3 regions of the Caballeronia sp. A2-2 genome follow, and region 3 is predicted to be linked to each of the others. Evidence: riboswitches for the same ligand, from Rfam matches in the RefSeq annotation. Region 3 holds a riboswitch; each other region holds the start of a gene.
What was found. A riboswitch is a leader RNA that binds a small molecule or an ion and turns the genes downstream of it on or off. The one in region 3 is predicted to bind cobalamin.
Positions count from the first base shown of each region.

Region 1: linked by a shared signal. The riboswitch ahead of cobW (cobalamin biosynthesis protein CobW) and the one ahead of ACZCWR_RS05960 (TonB-dependent receptor domain-containing protein) in region 3 are both predicted to bind cobalamin.
Region 2: linked by a shared signal. The riboswitch ahead of cobG (precorrin-3B synthase) and the one ahead of ACZCWR_RS05960 (TonB-dependent receptor domain-containing protein) in region 3 are both predicted to bind cobalamin.

Region 1 covers NZ_CM172588.1:957,033-963,054, forward strand. Annotated here, with positions in the region: gene cobN (cobaltochelatase subunit CobN) at 1-2,819, opposite strand, end outside; gene cobW (cobalamin biosynthesis protein CobW) at 2,824-3,897, opposite strand; cobalamin riboswitch at 3,983-4,209, opposite strand; gene ACZCWR_RS20750 (cobalamin biosynthesis protein) at 4,334-4,726, shown strand; gene cobO (cob(I)yrinic acid a,c-diamide adenosyltransferase) at 4,723-5,325, shown strand; gene ACZCWR_RS20760 (cobyrinic acid a,c-diamide synthase CobB) at 5,330-6,022, shown strand, end outside.
Region 2 covers NZ_CM172588.1:948,304-954,325, forward strand. Annotated here, with positions in the region: gene ACZCWR_RS20700 (cobalt-precorrin-6A reductase) at 1-384, opposite strand, end outside; gene cbiE (precorrin-6y C5,15-methyltransferase (decarboxylating) subunit CbiE) at 381-1,592, opposite strand; cobalamin riboswitch at 1,660-1,840, shown strand; gene cobG (precorrin-3B synthase) at 1,899-3,140, shown strand; gene ACZCWR_RS20715 (precorrin-8X methylmutase) at 3,133-3,759, shown strand; gene ACZCWR_RS20720 (precorrin-2 C(20)-methyltransferase) at 3,759-4,484, shown strand; gene cobJ (precorrin-3B C(17)-methyltransferase) at 4,472-6,022, shown strand, end outside.
Region 3 covers NZ_CM172587.1:1,259,419-1,265,440, reverse strand. Annotated here, with positions in the region: gene ACZCWR_RS05965 (FecCD family ABC transporter permease) at 1-986, opposite strand, end outside; gene ACZCWR_RS05960 (TonB-dependent receptor domain-containing protein) at 1,004-2,845, opposite strand; cobalamin riboswitch at 2,941-3,250, opposite strand; gene ACZCWR_RS05955 (ATPase) at 3,466-3,843, shown strand; gene ACZCWR_RS05950 (cell division protein ZapA) at 3,840-4,154, shown strand; RNA gene ssrS (6S RNA) at 4,258-4,440, shown strand; gene ACZCWR_RS05940 (EVE domain-containing protein) at 4,522-4,980, shown strand; gene ACZCWR_RS05935 (SIMPL domain-containing protein) at 5,056-5,784, shown strand.

The DNA.
Region 1 (6,022 bases), on a different replicon from region 3:
AGTATCTCGAAGTCCGTCACGCGATGACTACCGGCCGCCCATTTGGGCCGCACACCCATCAGCGCGAATGCCTGCGCGATATCGTCTCCACCGGTGCGCATGGTCGCGGTGCCCCACACCGACAAGCCGATCGCGCGCGGAAAATCTCCGTTATCCTGAACATGTCGCTCCACAAGCAGATTCGCCGACTTGAGTCCGAGTGACCATGCAGCTTGGGTCGGCAGTGCGCGCGTATCGACCGAACAGAAATTGCGTCCGGTAGGAAGCACATCGGGACGGCCGCGCGATGGAGAACCGCTCGGGCCCGGCGGGACGAAGCGGCCTTCCAGACCGCGCTTGAGTTGCAAAAGCTCTTGCGGGCCGCATGCGTCGAGCTTATTGAGGACGTCGCCGCGCAAGCGCTTTAATACACGCTCCGCATGCGGTCCCGGCATAAGCGTTTCGTCTTCGATGTACTTGGCCGCAAGCCATTCGAGCCGCTCACGCGTGTCGCCATGATGACGCCACGATGCATCGCTCAGTGACGCGAGCGTATCGGGGCGCGGACCTGTCCACGGTGCGGCCCAGTCGGCGTCGAGCGGATCGAACGTATCGCCGAGATGCAGATCGCGCGCAATCGCCGTGATAAGGCTTGCATTCTCGCCTTGCGCATCGCCGATGGGAAAACGGCCTAGCGCAAGCAGCGTGTCGCGCCGTTGCACGCCTTGCGGCGACACACCGAACACATGCAGGCCGTCACGTATCTGCGCTTCCTTCAGTTCGCAAAGGTAAGCATCCGCACGCGTGAGCAACACATCTTCGCCCACGATATCTTGCGGCGCATCGATGCCGAGTTCCTCATGCAATCTGTTGCCGACGATATTGTCCAGTATCGACTTGCGCAAGAGTTTCGCGCGGCGCGCATCGACCATGATTGCTTCGTAGTATTCATCGACCTGACGTTCCAGATCTTGCAGCGGACCGTAGTTTTCCGCGCGCGTGAGCGGCGGCATCAAATGATCGATGATGACAGCCTGCGCGCGGCGCTTGGCCTGACTGCCTTCTCCCGGATCGTTGACAATGAACGGATAGAGATGCGGCATGGGTCCGAGAATGAGATCGGGCCAGCATGATGCCGACAAGGCCACGCTCTTGCCCGGCAGCCATTCGAGATTGCCGTGCTTGCCGACATGTATCAGCGCATCGGCCTGAAAACGCGTGCGCAGCCAGATATAGAAGGCGAGATACGCATGCGGCGGCACGAGTTCGGCATCGTGATAACGCGCGTAATCATTACGCTCGCGCGAACGCGAGGGCTGAATGCCGATGAATATTTCGCCGCAGCGCAGGCCCGCAATCATGAAACGGCCGCGCCGGATGGTCGGGTCTTCTTCCGGCGCGCCCCATGTTTTTTCGAGCGCCTGACGTGCATCGAGCGGCAAGCCTTGATACACGGCGAGATAGTCATCGAGTGCGAGGCTCTGCAACGCGGGCCTGAGATCACGAACGACGGGATCGTTCGTTACGCCCTCGGTGAGCGCTGCGATGAGCGCGTCGCCGGTCGCGGGAATGTCGCCGGTGCGATAACCCTCGCGCGCCAGCATCGACAAAATATTGATGGCCGATGCGGGTGTGTCCAGTCCCACGCCATTGCCAATGCGCCCTTCGCTTGCCGGATAGTTCGCCAGCACCATGGCAATGCGTTTATTCGCGTTCGGTGTCGCGCGCAGACTGCACCAGCGGCGGCTGAGTTCCGCGACGAAAGACACGCGCTCGGCATCGGCCTGATAACGCACCACATCTACCTGCGTATGCTTGCAATAATAAGCAAGGCCTTTGAAACTCACTGCACGCGTGATGATGCGTCCATCCACTTCCGGCAATGCGACATGCATGGCTACATCGCGTGAATTGAGTCCGTGATTGTCCTTGAGCCAGTCATCGCGATTGCCACCGCTCAGAATCACTTGCAGCACGGGCGCATCACCCGCGATCTCGCACGGTTCGCTCTCGCCGATGATGCTCGCCGCGAAAGCCGTCGTATTGAGCACGAGCCGTACATCATGCTGCGCACACAAGCGTTCGACCACTTCACGGCTCACGCTTTCCTTGAGCGATGAAATCGCAATGGGCAAAGGATTGAGGCCTTGTTTTTCGAGCGCATCGACGAGTGCGTCGAATACTTCCACGTTGCCCGATTGCAAATGTGCCCGATAAAAAAGAATGGCAACGACACTTGCGCCTTCGGTCCAGCGCGCTTGCCAGTCGGCGACCGATGCCATTTCGCGCGCAGGATGATGAATCGCGACAGCGGGCAATGCAACAGGCAACGGCGGTTCTTTCCCGAAGCCGAGCGCGTGATGCGCTATCGCACGCAGGAAGTTTTGCGCGTTACGTGGGCCGCCTTCGCGTAAATAGCGCGATAAGGTTCGGCAAAAAACCGGCTCCGCCGTGCTCTTGCCAATCAGATTCGGGTCTTCGCTCAGATCGCCTGAAAACATCGCAAGCGTCTGCTTTTCACGCTTGGCCAGCGCGACAAGCCGTTCGATCCCATAAGGCCAATAAGATTCGCCACCCAAATGATCGACGATGACGGCTTTAGCGTGACGCAATACGTCATCGATATAAAAGTCTACTGACGCGGGCTGCCGCAGAAACGCGAGATTGACTAGCCGCACTTCGGGAAAGCCTTTTTCCAGACGCGGGAACACGCTCGCAAGCAGCGCGAGCGTGGTGTCGGCAGAACTCAGTATGACGATAGGCGCACGCGTCTGCTCGATCCGCATGACGCCTTGCGCGTCATCGACGAAGCCTCCCGGTGTCGTGCGCAGCAGATGCATTGCGTCAGGCGCTCGCGAGCGCAGTATCGAACGCGCGTTGCAGCGTGCGCTTGTCGAGGTCTTCGCCGATCAGCACGAAGCGGCTCTCACTCGTGTCTTCCTGCGATTCCCAGCGCCGGTCGAAATAACTGTCGAAGCGGCGGCCCACGCCTTGCACGACCAGACGCATCGCAGCACCGGGCAACGCCGCAAAACCTTTCACGCGATAAATCGTGTGCTGCTCGACCAGCGCATGCAGTGCCGCCAATGCCTGTTCGCGCGATTCGATTTTCGCGCGCACGACGACCGAATCGAACTCGTCATGATGATGATCGGCATGGCCTTCTTCATCAGGCGAACCGTGATGATCGTGCCGCAAATGAATCGAATCTTCCGATGCAGCCTGAAGTCCGAGCAACGCATGAATATCGAGCCGGCCATTATGTGCAGGCACGATCTTCACTTCGGCGGGAATTTCCGGACGCACGAGCGCTTCGACCCGGGCAAGCGCGGCGTCGTCCATCAAGTCGGTTTTGTTGACGATGACGAGGTCCGCCGCGCTCAATTGATCTTCGAACAATTCATGCAGCGGCGATTCGTGATCGAGATTCGGATCGGCCTTGCGTTGCGCATCGACAGCGACAGGATTGGCCGCGAACTGACCGCTCGCGGCAGCAGGACCGTCCACCATCGTGATGACCGAGTCCACCGTGAAGGCGTTGCGGATCGACGGCCAATTGAATGCCTGCACGAGCGGCTTGGGCAAGGCGAGACCCGACGTTTCGATCAATACGTGATCGATATTCTCGCGGCGTTCGACGAGTTGCTCCATGACCGGATAGAACTCTTCCTGCACCGTGCAGCACAGACAGCCATTGGCCAACTCATAGAGATTGCGGTCCTGTGAGCCGGGTTCATCTTCGCAGCCTATACCGCAGCCTTTTAGAATTTCCCCGTCGATACCCAATTCGCCAAACTCATTGACGATCACTGCAATGCGCTTACCTTGCGCATGGGAAAGAATGTGGCGCATGAGCGTAGTCTTGCCGCTACCGAGAAAACCGGTGACCACCGTCACGGGAATCTTGCGAGTTTGCATCCTAGCTCCGGGCTGCCGTGCGCGCCATGCCTTGACGCAGGGCGAATATGAAGAATCGTGGTCCGCGCCGCATCCCCGCGGCAACGAACCTGCTTGAAGTCTGGCCGGTATCCGAGCTGACGAAAAGCCGCTTCGCCTTCCCACGCTTTAATAGCGCAGTGGCTTCGAAGCCGGCTCGCCGCACGCCTTCATGCGCGGCATTCGCCTAATCGTTGCGGGGGCAGCGCAGGCTGGGCGTGCGTCCATAGAACGATACGCCTTCTGCTTCCCGTTTAACTGCGCCCGAAAGAAACCCGCGCGCGAGCACCAAAACTGCGTGAAAGTCTAGGCCCGGCGACGTTCCGCGTCAAGAAAACACCTGTTTTGAGCGGCCCTTTCGATTAAAGCAATGTGGTATCGTTGGCCCGCATCGAACGTGTCATTCTTTAGTCGAGCCATGACAGCACATCTCGCCCTGGGCATCGGTTGCAGGCGCGGCACGAGTGCCGATGCAATCGAACATGCCGTGCGCGTCGCACTCGGTGCGCGCGATCTTGGCGATATCGTTTGTATTGCAAGCATCGACGTTAAACGCAATGAGGAAGGCCTGCTTGCTTTCTGCACGCTTCATCGCTTGCCTTTAAGGTTTTTCAGCGCGGATGAAATCGCGCAAGTCGCTTCGACCTTGGACGCGCGTTCGGTTAAAGCGCAGAAACACATGAACGTCGATGGTGTGTGCGAGCCGTGCGCGCTATTGGCAAGCAATCATGGAACACTTATCGTCGGCAAGACTATCGTGGGCGGCGTGACCGTCGCCATTGCACAAACGTCCGTGAAATACGAAGCATGAAGACCGATACCGAATCTCATCTGCGCATGACGCAGCGTCGTAAAGAAGGCCACGATAGAAAGCAAGCTGCCGCCGATCATGAAAAAGGCCTTTTGATGGTCAATACAGGCAATGGCAAGGGCAAGACCACGGCTGCTTTCGGCATGGCGGTGCGCGTGCTCGGTCACGGCATGAGACTCGGCGTGGTGCAATTCATCAAAGGCGCGCTGCATACATCGGAACGCGATTTTCTTGGCGCGGTCGCCAACTGCGATTTCGTCACGATGGGCGACGGCTATACATGGAACACGCAGAATCGCGATGCCGACATGGCCACCGCGCGCCGTGGCTGGAACGAAGCATGCCGCATGATTCAAAGCGGCGAATATCAAATGGTCGTGCTCGACGAACTCAATACGGTTCTCAAATACGAATACCTGCCGCTCGATGAAGTGCTCGACGTGCTCAAGGCGCGGCCCGCGATGCTGCATGTCGTCGTCACGGGGCGGCATGCGCCGGACGCACTCGTCGAACTGGCCGATCTCGTCACGGAAATGCGGCTGGTGAAGCATCCTTATCGCGAGCAAGGCGTTAAAGCGCAACGCGGCGTCGAGTTCTGAGCGCATGCCTGATTGCCCTGCTCTCTTCATCGGCGCGAGTGCGTCGCATCAAGGCAAGACCACGGTCACGGCGGCGCTTGCGCGTCATCATGCGCGGCGCGGTCTGCGTGTTCGCGTGTTCAAGACCGGCCCGGATTTTCTCGATCCGATGATCCTTCAACGCGCCTGCGGCACACCGGTCTATTCGCTTCATCTCGGGATGGTCGGTTTCGATGCATGCCGCACCATGCTTGCAAAAGCGGCGGAGGAAGCGGACCTCATTCTCATCGAAGGCGTGATGGGTCTGTTCGATGGCACGCCCAGCAGCGCCGATCTCGCCGCCGCGTTCAATGTGCCGGTGCTCGCGGTGATCGGTGCGCATGGCATGGCGCAGACCTTCGGCGCGATCGCGTATGGTCTTGCGCACTATCGTGACGACATCACGTTTCATGGGGTGCTTGCGAATCGCGTGGCATCCGAGCGTCACGCGCAAATGCTCTCGGAAGCCATTCCGCAAGGGCTTCAGTATTGCGGACATCTTTCGAATGCGGACGATATCGCGCTGCCTGCGCGTCATCTCGGTCTCACGCAAGCCGATGAAGTCGAAGGTCTCGATGCAAGACTCGATCGTGCGGCGGACGCCATTGCCAAGACCACGCTCGTCGAATTGCCTTCGGCCGTGCGTTTCGATAAAGGCGAGACGACACCGCCGCCGCGC
Region 2 (6,022 bases), on a different replicon from region 3:
CCACAGCAGCCTTCGATAAGGCGCGACCGCTTCGACAATTGCGCGCCAATCCGCGACGTCGCGCCAGTCGTCGCCCGCTTGCGCATGCCACGGCGGACGACGCACGGCCCAAAGCGGCACATCGGCGTGCGTGCAGGCATCGCGTGCGTGATGACTCATTTGCGCGGCATAGGGATGCGTTGCATCGATCACGAGAGCGATGTTCGCATCGCGCAGAAAATGCACGAGGCCCGCGATGCCGCCGAATCCGCCCACACGTACTTCGCACGCGAGATCGTCGGGCACGCGGCCCAAACCCGCGAGGCTATAGACGTGCGGTGGATCGAGATGACGCGCGACGGCAAGTGCATCGCCGGTCCCGCCTAAAAGAAGCACACGCTTCATGGCTTGCTCACGCATAGCAGCACGATAGGCAAGGCCTGCCGCCATGTATCGAACGTGCCAAGCGGCTCCGCCTGCGCCACGTGGATGCGCGTAAGCTCGCCGTCATGTTGCGCACGCCATTGCACGAGCGCCATTTCGCTTTGCAACGTCACCGCGTTGGCGACGAGCCGCCCGCCTTGCCGCAGCTTCGTCCAGCATGTATCGAGCACGCCCGGCGCAGTCAATCCACCGCCGATGAACACGGCGTCCGGCGCATGCAAGCCTTCGAGCGCAGCGGGCGCTTCGCCCTTCACGAGTTGCAGCGCGGGCACGCCGAGCGCATCGCGGTTATGTTCGATCAGACGTTGACGGCCCTCGTTCGCTTCGATAGCAATCGCGCGGCAGGCATGATGCGCCCGCATCCATTCGATGCCGATTGAACCACTCCCCGCGCCCACATCCCACAGCAATTCGCCCGGCTGCGGCGCAAGACGCGCGAGCGTGATGGCCCGTACATCGCGCTTCGTGATCTGGCCATCATGCCGATACGCTTCGTCGGGCAACCCGCACGTGAGCGGCGGCCCCGCGTGCCCCGCATGCGTGCGGCATTCGATGGCGATGAGATTGAGCGCCGCGACCTCCGGTTCGCGCCAGTCATCGGCACGCTCATCGATGCGGCTTTCATGTTCGCCGCCCAGATGCCCGAACACAGTCATGCGGCTCGCGCCGAAACCATGCGCGGTCAATAACGCGGCAACGGTCGCGGGCGTGGTGCCATCCGCGCTCAATACGATCAAGCGTGAACCACGAAACGCGTGCGCGAGAAGCGACGCAGGCGGCCTGCCGACCAGCGACAGGAAGGTCGCATCCTGCAAGGCCCAGCCGAGACGCGCGGCTGCAAGCGATATCGACGAAGGCGCGGAAATCACGCGCATGTCGCTGCTATGCAGTTCGCGCGCGAGCGTTGCGCCGACGCCGAAGTGCATCGGGTCGCCGCTTGCGAGCACGCAGACGCGTTCGGTGCCTTGAGTGCGCTCGGCCAGCACTGCATCGAGCGAAAAAGGTTTAGGCCACGGCACGCGTCGCGCTTTCACGCGCGCAGGCATGAATGCGAGATGACGTTCGCCGCCGTGAATGGCATCGGCCTCGAACAGCGCGCGGCGTGCATCACGCGCGAGACCATGCCAGCCGTCCTCGCCGATTCCCACTACCGTCAGCCATGCGGACATGCGCGGTCTCCTTCGCAATGCATGATGCGCTTCGTGCCTAGCGCTAAAGGGTCTTTAAAAGCGGGCATAATACTTCTCGTTCGTCGGTGCCCATTTTTCAGGGCCTAACAGGGAACACAGCGAAACTGTGGCTGCCCCCGCAATTGTACGCAGCGAGTCCGCGCTCCACCGCCACTGGTTTCGACCGGGAAGGCTGGCGCGAATGAAGACCTGCCAGCCAAGAGACCTGCCGACACATCGCTTGAGCGCGACGCCAACCGGGCGGGGTGTACCGGTTCGCGACATGAGCGCCGAGCCCAATGGGCCATGTCCTTGAATTCTTTCGTATCCGCGTGTCCGGGGTTGATGCGCATCGTGCCTGCGCGCGATGGCGGGCTGGCGCGCGTGCGTCTCGCGGGCGGAGAATTGAGCGCGGATGCCGCGCATGCCGTGGCGCGCGCCGCCGTGCAATGCGGCTCCGGTGTGATCGAAGTGACCAACCGTGCGAATCTGCAAGTGCGCGGCATTCGTGACGATGCCCATGCGGAATTCATCGCGATTGCGCTCGATGCAGGTCTCGGTCCGTCATCGTCCGGTGGCGACGATCTGCGCAATGTCATGCTCAGTCCGCTTGCGAACGAATCCATTCGGGCGCTTGCTTTACGTATCGTCGATGCCTTGCAGGCCGATGCCGCGTTTCATGCGCTTTCGCCCAAGTTCGCCTGGCAACTCGATGGCGGCGAGCGTCTTGCCATGCTGCAACATCCGCATGATGTGTGGCTCGCCGCAATCGATGACGGTGCGCATTTCGCCTTTGGATTTGCGGGCTGCATGCCTTTATCCGCCGAGGATTTGCCTGCGGCTGGCGTTGTCGCGCGTGAGAATGTTGTGGCTTTCGCCATGAGCGTGACGCGCGCGTTTCTCGCGTTTGCATTGCCGGACGAGCATCGCATGCGGGATCTGCTTGCGCGTATTGGTACTTCGCAGTTTCTCGCATCGCTCGATAGTTCGTTTTCCCAAACACCGACATGGAGACGCGCGCCTGTCGATGCATCGCTCAGATTCGGCGCGCATGCAGGCTATGTCGGCGCGCAAATTCCACTCGGCCGCATGAACGCGACCACGCTCGAATCACTCGCCGACCTCACATCGACCCATGCGCAAGGTCGCATGATGATGACGCCGTGGCAAAGCGTGCTGATTCCGGGCGTCGAACGTCAACGTGCAAGCGAAGTGTCAGATGCTTTGAACACACTCGGCCTCGTCACCGACGTACGCGCGCCCTTTGCACGCATCATCGCATGCGCCGGTTCATCCGGATGCCTAAAGAGTCATGCCGACACGAAAGCCGATGCGCATCGCCTGTCCACGCTCATCGGCGAACATTCGGGCGAAGTGCATTTGAGCGGCTGCCCGCGTTCGTGCGCATCGGCGCGTCCTATCGAAACGACGCTGCTTGCCGTTGCGCCCGGCCATTACGATCTGTATCGCCACGCGCGTCTGGAAGCGCGCAACCTGACCATCGAAGAGGCAGCCGCGAGGCTTGCCCGGAGCCATGCCGATGTCTGATTACATCCGCGACGGTGCGGAAATCTATCGCCAGTCCTTCGCGACGATTCGCGCCGAAGCCGACCTCACGCACATCCCGCGTGACCTCGAAAAGCTCGCCGTGCGCCTGATTCATGCATGCGGCATGGTGGATATCGCAAACGATCTGCGCTTCTCGCCCGGTGCCGGCGATGCAGGCCGCAACGCGCTCATCGCAGGCGCGCCCGTGCTGTGCGATGCGCGCATGGTCGCGGAAGGCATCACGCGCGCACGCTTGCCCGCCGACAATCGCGTGATCTGCACGTTGAGCGACCCGTCCGTTGCCGAACGCGCCCGCGCCATGAACAACACGCGCTCGGCCGCCGCGCTCGAATTGTGGCGCGATCGACTGGAAGGCGCGGTCGTCGCTATCGGCAATGCACCCACGGCGCTCTTTCATCTGCTCGACATGATCGATGCCGGCGCGCCCCGCCCCGCGCTCATTCTGGGCTTTCCAGTGGGCTTTATCGGTGCGGCGGAATCGAAGGCCATGCTTGCAGCCGACAGCCGCGGCATTCCCTTCGTTGCATTGCCGGGCCGCCGTGGTGGCAGTGCGATGGCCGCCGCCGCCGTGAACGCGCTGGCATCGGAGGCGGAGTAATGAGCGGACGTCTCTATGGTCTGGGCGTCGGTCCGGGCGATCCTGAACTCATCACGGTCAAGGCGTTGCGGCTGCTCAAAGCCGCACCCGTTGTCGCGTATTTCGTGGCGAAGGGCAAGAAAGGCAATGCGTTCGGCATCATCGAACCGCATCTAGACAATGTGCAAACACGCTTGCCGCTGGTCTATCCGGTGACGACCGAAGCGCTCGAACCGCCCCTGTGTTATGAAACCATCATCAGCGCTTTTTACGATGAAGCCGCGCTCACGATTGCCGATCATCTCGAAGCAGGCCGCGATGTCGCCGTGATCTGCGAGGGCGATCCGTTCTTTTACGGCTCGTACATGTATCTACATGACAGGCTTTCCGGACGCTTCGATGCGCACGTCGTCCCCGGTGTCTGCTCGATGCTCGGCGGCGTCGCGGTGCTGGGCGTGCCGCTGGTCTATCGCAACCAGAGTCTTTCGGTGCTGTCCGGCGTTCTTCCGGAATCCGAACTACGAGACAAGCTGCAATGCGTGGATGCCGCCGTCATCATGAAACTCGGGCGCAATTTCGAAAAAGTGCGCCGCGTGCTCGTGGAACTGGGACTGGACAAACGCGCGCTGTATGTCGAACGTGCGACCATGGCCAATCAACGCATTGTTCCGCTCGATGAAGTCGATCCGATGGCATCGCCCTATTTTTCGCTGCTGGTCGTGCCGGGGGCGAAATGGCAGGCTTGAGTTCGTCATCGCCGCTTGCAATCGTCGTGCTGGGAAGCAGCGCGCTCGATACTGCGCGACGCATTCAGGCGAGCTTTCCCGGTTCGCTGGTGCATGGGCTTTCGCGTCGCGTGAGTGCGGATGTTGGCTATGAGGAATTCGGTGCGCATGTGCGCGCGTTGTATGCCGCGAATACGCCCATCGTCGCGTTGTGTTCGGCAGGCATCGTCATTCGCGCGCTTGCGCCGTGTCTTGCCGATAAGGTCGCGGAACCGCCCGTGCTCGCCATCGCGCAGGATGGCAGCGCCGTGGTGCCTTTGCTCGGCGGCATGAGTGGCGTGAACGTGATGGCACGTGAGATAGGTGCAGCGCTCGCGACCGCGCCCGCGATCACGACAAGCGGTGAATTGCGCTTCGGCATGTGCCTGCTTGCGCCGCCTGCGGGCTATGCACTCGCGGACATCGAGCATGGCAAGCGCTTCGTGTCCGATTTGCTTGCGGGTGGAACTACACGCATCGAAGGCAATGCGCCCTGGCTCGACGACGCCGACTTGCCTCTTTCTGATGATGCACGCCGTGTCGTGCGCATCACGCCGAATACGAGGCTCGACGATGGCAGTCTCACGATTCATCCGCGCTGCGTTGTCGCATGGATCGATGACGTCACGCCGGGCCTCGTGGAACGCCTGCGCAATGCATTGCAAGCACGCGATCTTTCGCCGCTCGCGCTTGCAGCCATCGTCGCGCCGCTCAGTGAGATGACATCGCCGATACTCGAAGAAGCAGCGCATGCGTTCGACGTGCCGCTTCGTTTCAACGAACGCAATCCTTTCGAATCGACGCTCCATATTGCGAACGCGCCCATCGATGCGCAGGCAATAGGCCGCGCGCGTGGCACGCTGACGGTGATCGGTCTCGGTCCCGGCAGCGCCGAACTCATGACGCCCGCCGCGAAATCCGCCCTGAACGCAGCGCAAGACATTCTCGGTTATGAAACGTATGTGCGCATGGCCGGCCCGTTCCGCGACGATCAACGCGCGCATCTCACGGACAATCGAGAAGAGTTGCAGCGTGCGCGGCACGCGTTCGAACTCGCAAGCGAAGGCCGTCGCGTGGTCGTGGTGTCCTCCGGTGATCCCGGCGTTTTCGCCATGGCCGCAGCCGTGTTGGAAGCGCTCGATGAAGGCCAGCACGCGCATCCCGAATGGAATGCAGTACGCCTGAATATCGTCCCCGGTGTATCCGCTTCGCTTGCGACCGCCGCGCGCGCGGGTGCGCCGCTGGGTCATGATTTCTGCGTGCTTTCGCTATCCGACAATTTGAAACCGTGGAGCGTGATCGAGCAACGCATTGCGCTTGCTTGCGAAGCCGATCTCGCGATGGCGTTCTATAACCCGCTGTCGAAAGCGCGGCCCTGGCAGTTCGATCGTGCCATCGATATCGTGCGGCAACATCGCGCACCGGCTACGCCCGTCGTCCTCGGAAGAGATATAGGCCGTCCCGGTGAAAGCCTGCGCATCATCACGCTCGAAGAACTGAACGGTACGCTCGTCGATATG
Region 3 (6,022 bases):
CGCAGCAGCATCCACAGGAACATGGGCACGCCGACAAGCGCGGTCACTACGCCCACCGGCAGTTGTGCCGGCGCGATGACCGTACGCGCCGCGAGATCCGCGCTCATCACCGCGAGACCGCCCGCAAGCGCGGCGGCAGGCAGCAACATGCGCTGATCGTTGCCGAACGCGAGCCGCAGACAGTGCGGCACCACGAGCCCGACGAAACCGATGGTGCCCGCCGTCGTCACCGCTGCCGCCGCCGCGAGCGATGCGGCGAGATACATCCGCAAACGCAAGCGCGAAACCGGCACGCCGAGCGCGCGGGCGGTGGCATCGCCGCGCAGAAGCACGTTGAGTTGCGGCGCGACGGGAATCGTCATGGCGAGGGTAATCGCAAGCGCGACGAGCGCGGGCCACGGCGAACCCGCGCCGTTGAGATCGCCCGTCAGCCAGAACAGCATGCCGCGCAGCCGGTTCTCCGGCGCAACGCTCAGAATCAGCGTGATAAGCGCGCCCCATCCCGCCGCGATCACGACGCCGGTGAGCAGGAGCCTCGGCGTCGCATCGTGGCCGCCGTGGCGCAAGTCGCGCTGCGACAACCCGAGCACCAGCACGATCGATGCAAACGCACCCGCGCACGCGGCGACATCGACGCCCCACCACGGCGCGGCGACGAGCATGGCCGCGAGCGCGAACGCAGCCGCGCCGCCCGACACGCCGAGCACATAGGGCTCTGCCAGCGGATTGCGCAACAGCACTTGCAGCACCGCGCCCGCCAGCGCGAGCAACGCGCCGGACGCGAAGCCCGCGAGCGCACGCGGCAGACGCAGCGTGAGCACGATGTCATCGGCGATATCGGGACTCGTCGCGCGCGCATGCAGCAACGCACCGAGCGCACGCGGCAACGGCAACGCGACGCTGCCCAGCGTGAGCGACGCCGCCAACACGGCAAGCACCGCGAGGCCCAGCGCCGCCCAGATGAACGCGGCGCGAGAGAGCGTCATCGAACGCAAGGCGTCACTCACGGATGCCAGCCGAGCGTGACATAAGCCCCGCGCCGCGGCGTGTTGTACGAATAGGCGAGTTCATATTTCCGGTCCAGCAAATTGTCGATGCGCGCATCCACGTACCACGCCTTCGTGATGTCACAGCGTGCCGACAGGTTCACCACGCCATAACCCGCGAGCGTCGAATCGTAATCGGGGCGTTGTCCGCTCACGATCCATTCGCCGCCCACGCGCCAGCGCCCGATAGGACGATGCGCGCTGAACGACGCAAACCGCCGCGCGCGACGCGTGAGATCCTGATCGTTGGTTTCATCGACGGGATTTTGCAGTGTCACGCCCGCGCGTAAATCCGTCGTGCCGATGTGCCCTTGCCACGAACCCTCGACGCCCTGCACCTTCGCGCGCCCCACGTTCTGCGCGATGAAGAAGCCGCTGCCGTCATCGACATAATCGATCAGATTCGTATAACGCGTCTGGAACGCGGTCACGCGCAGCACGCCGACCGCGTTCGATGCGTATTGCAGCGCCGCTTCCAGCGAATGGCTGCGTTCCGGCTGCACCGAGGGATTGCCGCTGAACGGATAGTAGAGATCGTCGAAACTCGGCGCGCGGAACGACGCGGAATAGCTCGCGCTCGCGCGCCAGTGCGGATCGAAGTTGAACGCGTAGCCGAGATAGTAGCTGTTCGCGCCGCCGAAGTCGGAGTACTGATCGTGGCGCACGTTCGCTTGCACATCGCTTGGGCCGAAGCGGCCGGTGTAGCCTGCGAACACGGAATTCACATGACGATCGGGCGCGTCGAACTGGTCCGAATCCAGCGATTGATCGAGATGCTCGTAGCCGACGACGAACTTGTGTTCATCGCTCAGCTTGAAGTCGTTCTGCCAGGTGTATTGATGCGACTCCGAATTAAACAGGCTCGTGTACGCGCCGTTCAGTTGCGGATTCGCACGATCCTGTCCCTGCGCGATGGTTACGTGCGTGGTCCAGAAATCGGTGAGTTGCCCGTTCGCGAAAATCGAAGCCGAGCGCACGCGGTTATGCGATTCGTTGAGGTCGGTTGGCTGTCCGAAAGCATCGTCGTAACTGTTGATGCCGTTCGTCTGGTAGAAGCGCACGCCCGCATCCCATTTGTCCGTGAAGCGATGCCGCAGCGTCGCCGCGACGCTCTCGTTGAGGTAGCCGTTCGCGTTGGGGTTCGCATTCGGCGCGAGCGCGGGATCGATCGACGAGAACCCGTCGGTCTTCTCGCGCGACACGTCGAAGCTGAACGTCGTGCGCCCTTCCTTGTCGAGCGCGCCGTTCACGCCCGCCGCCTGACGCTGCGTGTGATAGCTGCCGTATTCGGTCTCGAAGTAGAAGCGCGGCGGGTGTGCATCGCCCGCTTTGGTGAAGATCTGCACGACGCCGCCCACCGCGTTCGAGCCATACAGCGCCGACACATTGCCATTCACCACTTCCATACGATCGATCTGGTCCGGCATGATCTGCGAAAGCTGCGCCTGTCCGAGCGATGCCGATTCCACGCGCACGCCGTCGATCATCACGAGCGATTGCGCCGACGATGCCCCGCGAATGGAGATGCCCGAATTCGCCCCGAGGCCGCCGTTGCGCGTGATCTGCACGCCGGGCGCGAGCGCGAGGAGATCGAGCGCATCGTGGGCGTTGCTGTCGGCGATGTCCTGCGCATCGAGGAGCGTGGTCTGCGGGATGGCATCGGCGAGCGGTTCTTTCGTGCGCGTCGCGGTGACGACGATGGGGCCGAGCGTGGCGGGAGATTCATCGGCATGCGCGGCACTTGTGAGCGTGACGGCACTGAATGCTGCAAGCGCAGCGCGGTGATACGGGACAAGCATGAACGGCTTCCGTTTCGATGGACTGGCGCAACCCCGCTCCCCGCAAGGCACAAGCGCGACGCGCACACCCATCGCACGAAAGCTCGCGCTAAGCCGGGCACGCAGGACGATTGGCCGGTATCCGGGCTGACGACGCTCGTTCCGCCTTCCCGCGCATGGCGCGCAGTGGCGTGGTCACATTTCTTGCAGGACGGCTCATGCTTTTCGCGTGATGAAAAATCATGCGGCATTCCTGAAAAAACGCGCCTGGAACGACTTGCAACTTGCGTTGCTGTCGCTTACCGTTGCGGGGGCAGCACAGGTTGGCGCGGTCCGGCCGTTCGCGCGGACTTCGCTCCCTGTTTCCCGTTTGACTGCGTCCGCTCATGAAAAGCGGACGCGAGCACCAAAAGTGCGGCAAGTGTAGGAGCGCGTCCGGTGACCGTCAAGAAACGCCATTGACGCACCCGCGAACGCGTGGTCCGTGCCCACAAAACGAACCGAACGACAAGCGCGCGCTTTCCGCACACAAATGAATTGCGATGCTGTCAGATCGCGTGTTGTTACGTCTCGAAACGAGACAATTATCGGAAGCTACGTTTAACCGCGCTAGAATGCGAGGTCTTTAGAGGACGCAGCACATGCTCAACGAACTCGAATCACTGTCAGGAAATATCGGCCGGCTGATCCAGATCAGCGAGCGCCACAATCAGGCGCGACTCGCGCTGGAAGCTCAAATCGAACAGTTGCGCGCAGACTTCGCCAACGTGCAGGCCGACCTTGCGCGCATGCGCGAGGAACGCGACACGTTGCAGGCAGAGCGCGACTCGCTCTCCGCGAAGATCGACGATGCGCAAGTGCGCCTCAACGCGATCCTCGAAAAGCTGCCGCGCGGCAAGTCGTCGCAACAAGCGGAAGCCGACAATCAGCTCGATCTCCTCGATGCCGGGTCCCACGCGCAGCATGAGCACGCGCATGCGGAAATGAACGGCGAACATCATCATGGAGAAAAGGCATGACGAGCAAGCAGATCGAAGTATCCATTCTCGGGCAACCTTATCGTCTCGCCTGCTCGCCGGAAACGGAAGCAGCGCTGCGCGAAGCCGTGGCCCGCGTGGATGCGGAAATGAACAAGGTGCGCAATGCGAGCAGCGTGCGCGGCACCGATCGTATCGCGGTGATGGCGGCGCTTTCGCTGGCGTCGGAATTGCTTAAGCTGCAGGACAGCGTGCGTCATGGCGAAGCTTTCCCCGCCGAGGAAATTCGCCGCACCATGCACTCGATGAACGAGCAGCTCGGCGCGGTCATCGCGCAATACGAAGCACATTGAAAGCGATGTGCCGAGGCTAACCGGCACGCGATGTCAATCGAAAAAACAAACTGCGCGCGCGTCGATCGAGGCTGCATCGGACCGACGATTGGTGTAGAGTGACGTTTCCCTGCCTGGTTCGCCAAGGTCATATATTCCTTGAACCAATGCTACATTGGCACGGTTGTGGAAACTTGTAGCACGGGCGCGCGCGTCACACTGTCTGATGTACCCGAAGTGCTGCTTACTGCGACCAATCTTGAACCCAGGTTCAGGATGCCGGCCTAGCGGCCAAGGTGGGGACCTTCTTCAAACGGCATCGGTTTATCCGGTGCCGTTTTCATTTGTGTCGGCGCTTTGGCTTGGCGCTTTTGGCTTAGCGAAAAACATGCGTTATTGGCTGATGAAGTCCGAACCGGACGAAGCGAGCATCGATCATCTCGCGCATGCGGCGAAGAAGACATTGCCGTGGACGGGCGTGCGCAACTATCAGGCGCGCAACTTCATGCGCGACCAGATGAGCATCGGCGATGGCGTGCTGTTCTATCACTCCAGTTGCCCGGAGCCGGGGATCGCGGGCATCGCCAAAGTTTGCTCGACGGCTTATCCCGATCCCACTCAGTTCGATTCCAAGAGTCCTTATTTCGATGCGAAATCCACGCAGGAAACACCGCGCTGGATGCTCGTCGATGTGAAGTTCGTTAAGAAGACGCCGCTTATCTCGCTTGCGGCGTTGCGTGAGCATGCCGAGCTTGCCGACATGCAGGTGTTGGCGCGCGGCAATCGCTTGTCGATCACGCCGGTTACCGAGGCGCAGTGGACGTTCATCACCGAACATCTCGTCTAACGCGGAACTTAGCGCCGGGATGTATCGCCTAAATCCCGTCGCGAATCGTGCGACGTTCGAGTCTGGAGTTCTTCGATGATGAATAAAAAAACCGCTGCCGCGTGTGCGCTTTTTGCGCTGTCGGGTGCTGCGTTGGTGATGTCTCAATCTGCTGTCGCGCAGAACGTGGTCAATCAGCAGCCTTCGGGTGTGCTTTCTCTTTCCGCTCAGGCGAGTGCGCAGGTGCCGCAGGATACGGTCGATATCACGCTCTTTTATGAGCAGGAAGCAGGTGATCCTTCGACGCTGACTAATACGCTCAATCAACGTGCGGATGCTGCGTTGCGGGAAGCCAAGGGCGTGGATGGAGTGACGGCCAAGAGCGGGTCGTTTAGCGTGTATCCGTCGACGGATCGCGATGGGAAGATTTCTGCGTGGCGTGGACGAACCGAGGTCGTGATCGAGTCGCATGACTTCGCGGCGGCTTCGAAACTCGCGGGGAAGATGAGCGCTTCCATGCAGGTGGGGAGTGTGCAGTTTTCTCTTTCGCCGGAGGCGCAGCGGAGTTCTGAAGAGAAGCTCGTGACTCAGGCGATCGATTCTTTCCGCAAGCAGGCGCAGGCGGCGGTTTCTGCGTTTGGGTATTCGTCGTTTTCGGTGCGGGAGGTGAATGTTGGGCGTGGTGGAGTTCAGCCCAGGCCGGTCATGATGATGCAGTCGAGGGCGCTTTCTGCTGATGCCAAGATGGCGGCGCCGATTGCCATGGAGGCGGGGACTTCTACGGTTACTGTGGAGGTTAGTGGATCTGTGCAGATGGCGCGGTAAGGGGTTTTTTGTTTTCGTTTTCGTTTTGTCGTGCAAGGGGCTGCTGCTTTTTGTTTCTTTATTGCAGTAGCCGCCTCCCCGGCGGGGGGATCACTTTCTTTGCTGCTGCAAAGAAAGTAATCAAAGAAAGCAGCTTTTTCAACCAGACAGTGCAGCTTGAAAGGGCAAGTGGATTAATGGTCGCTCTTGGTGACAATAGTTACCGGCCTCGGAGGCCTGCCCGGCCTGCACGGGGCTT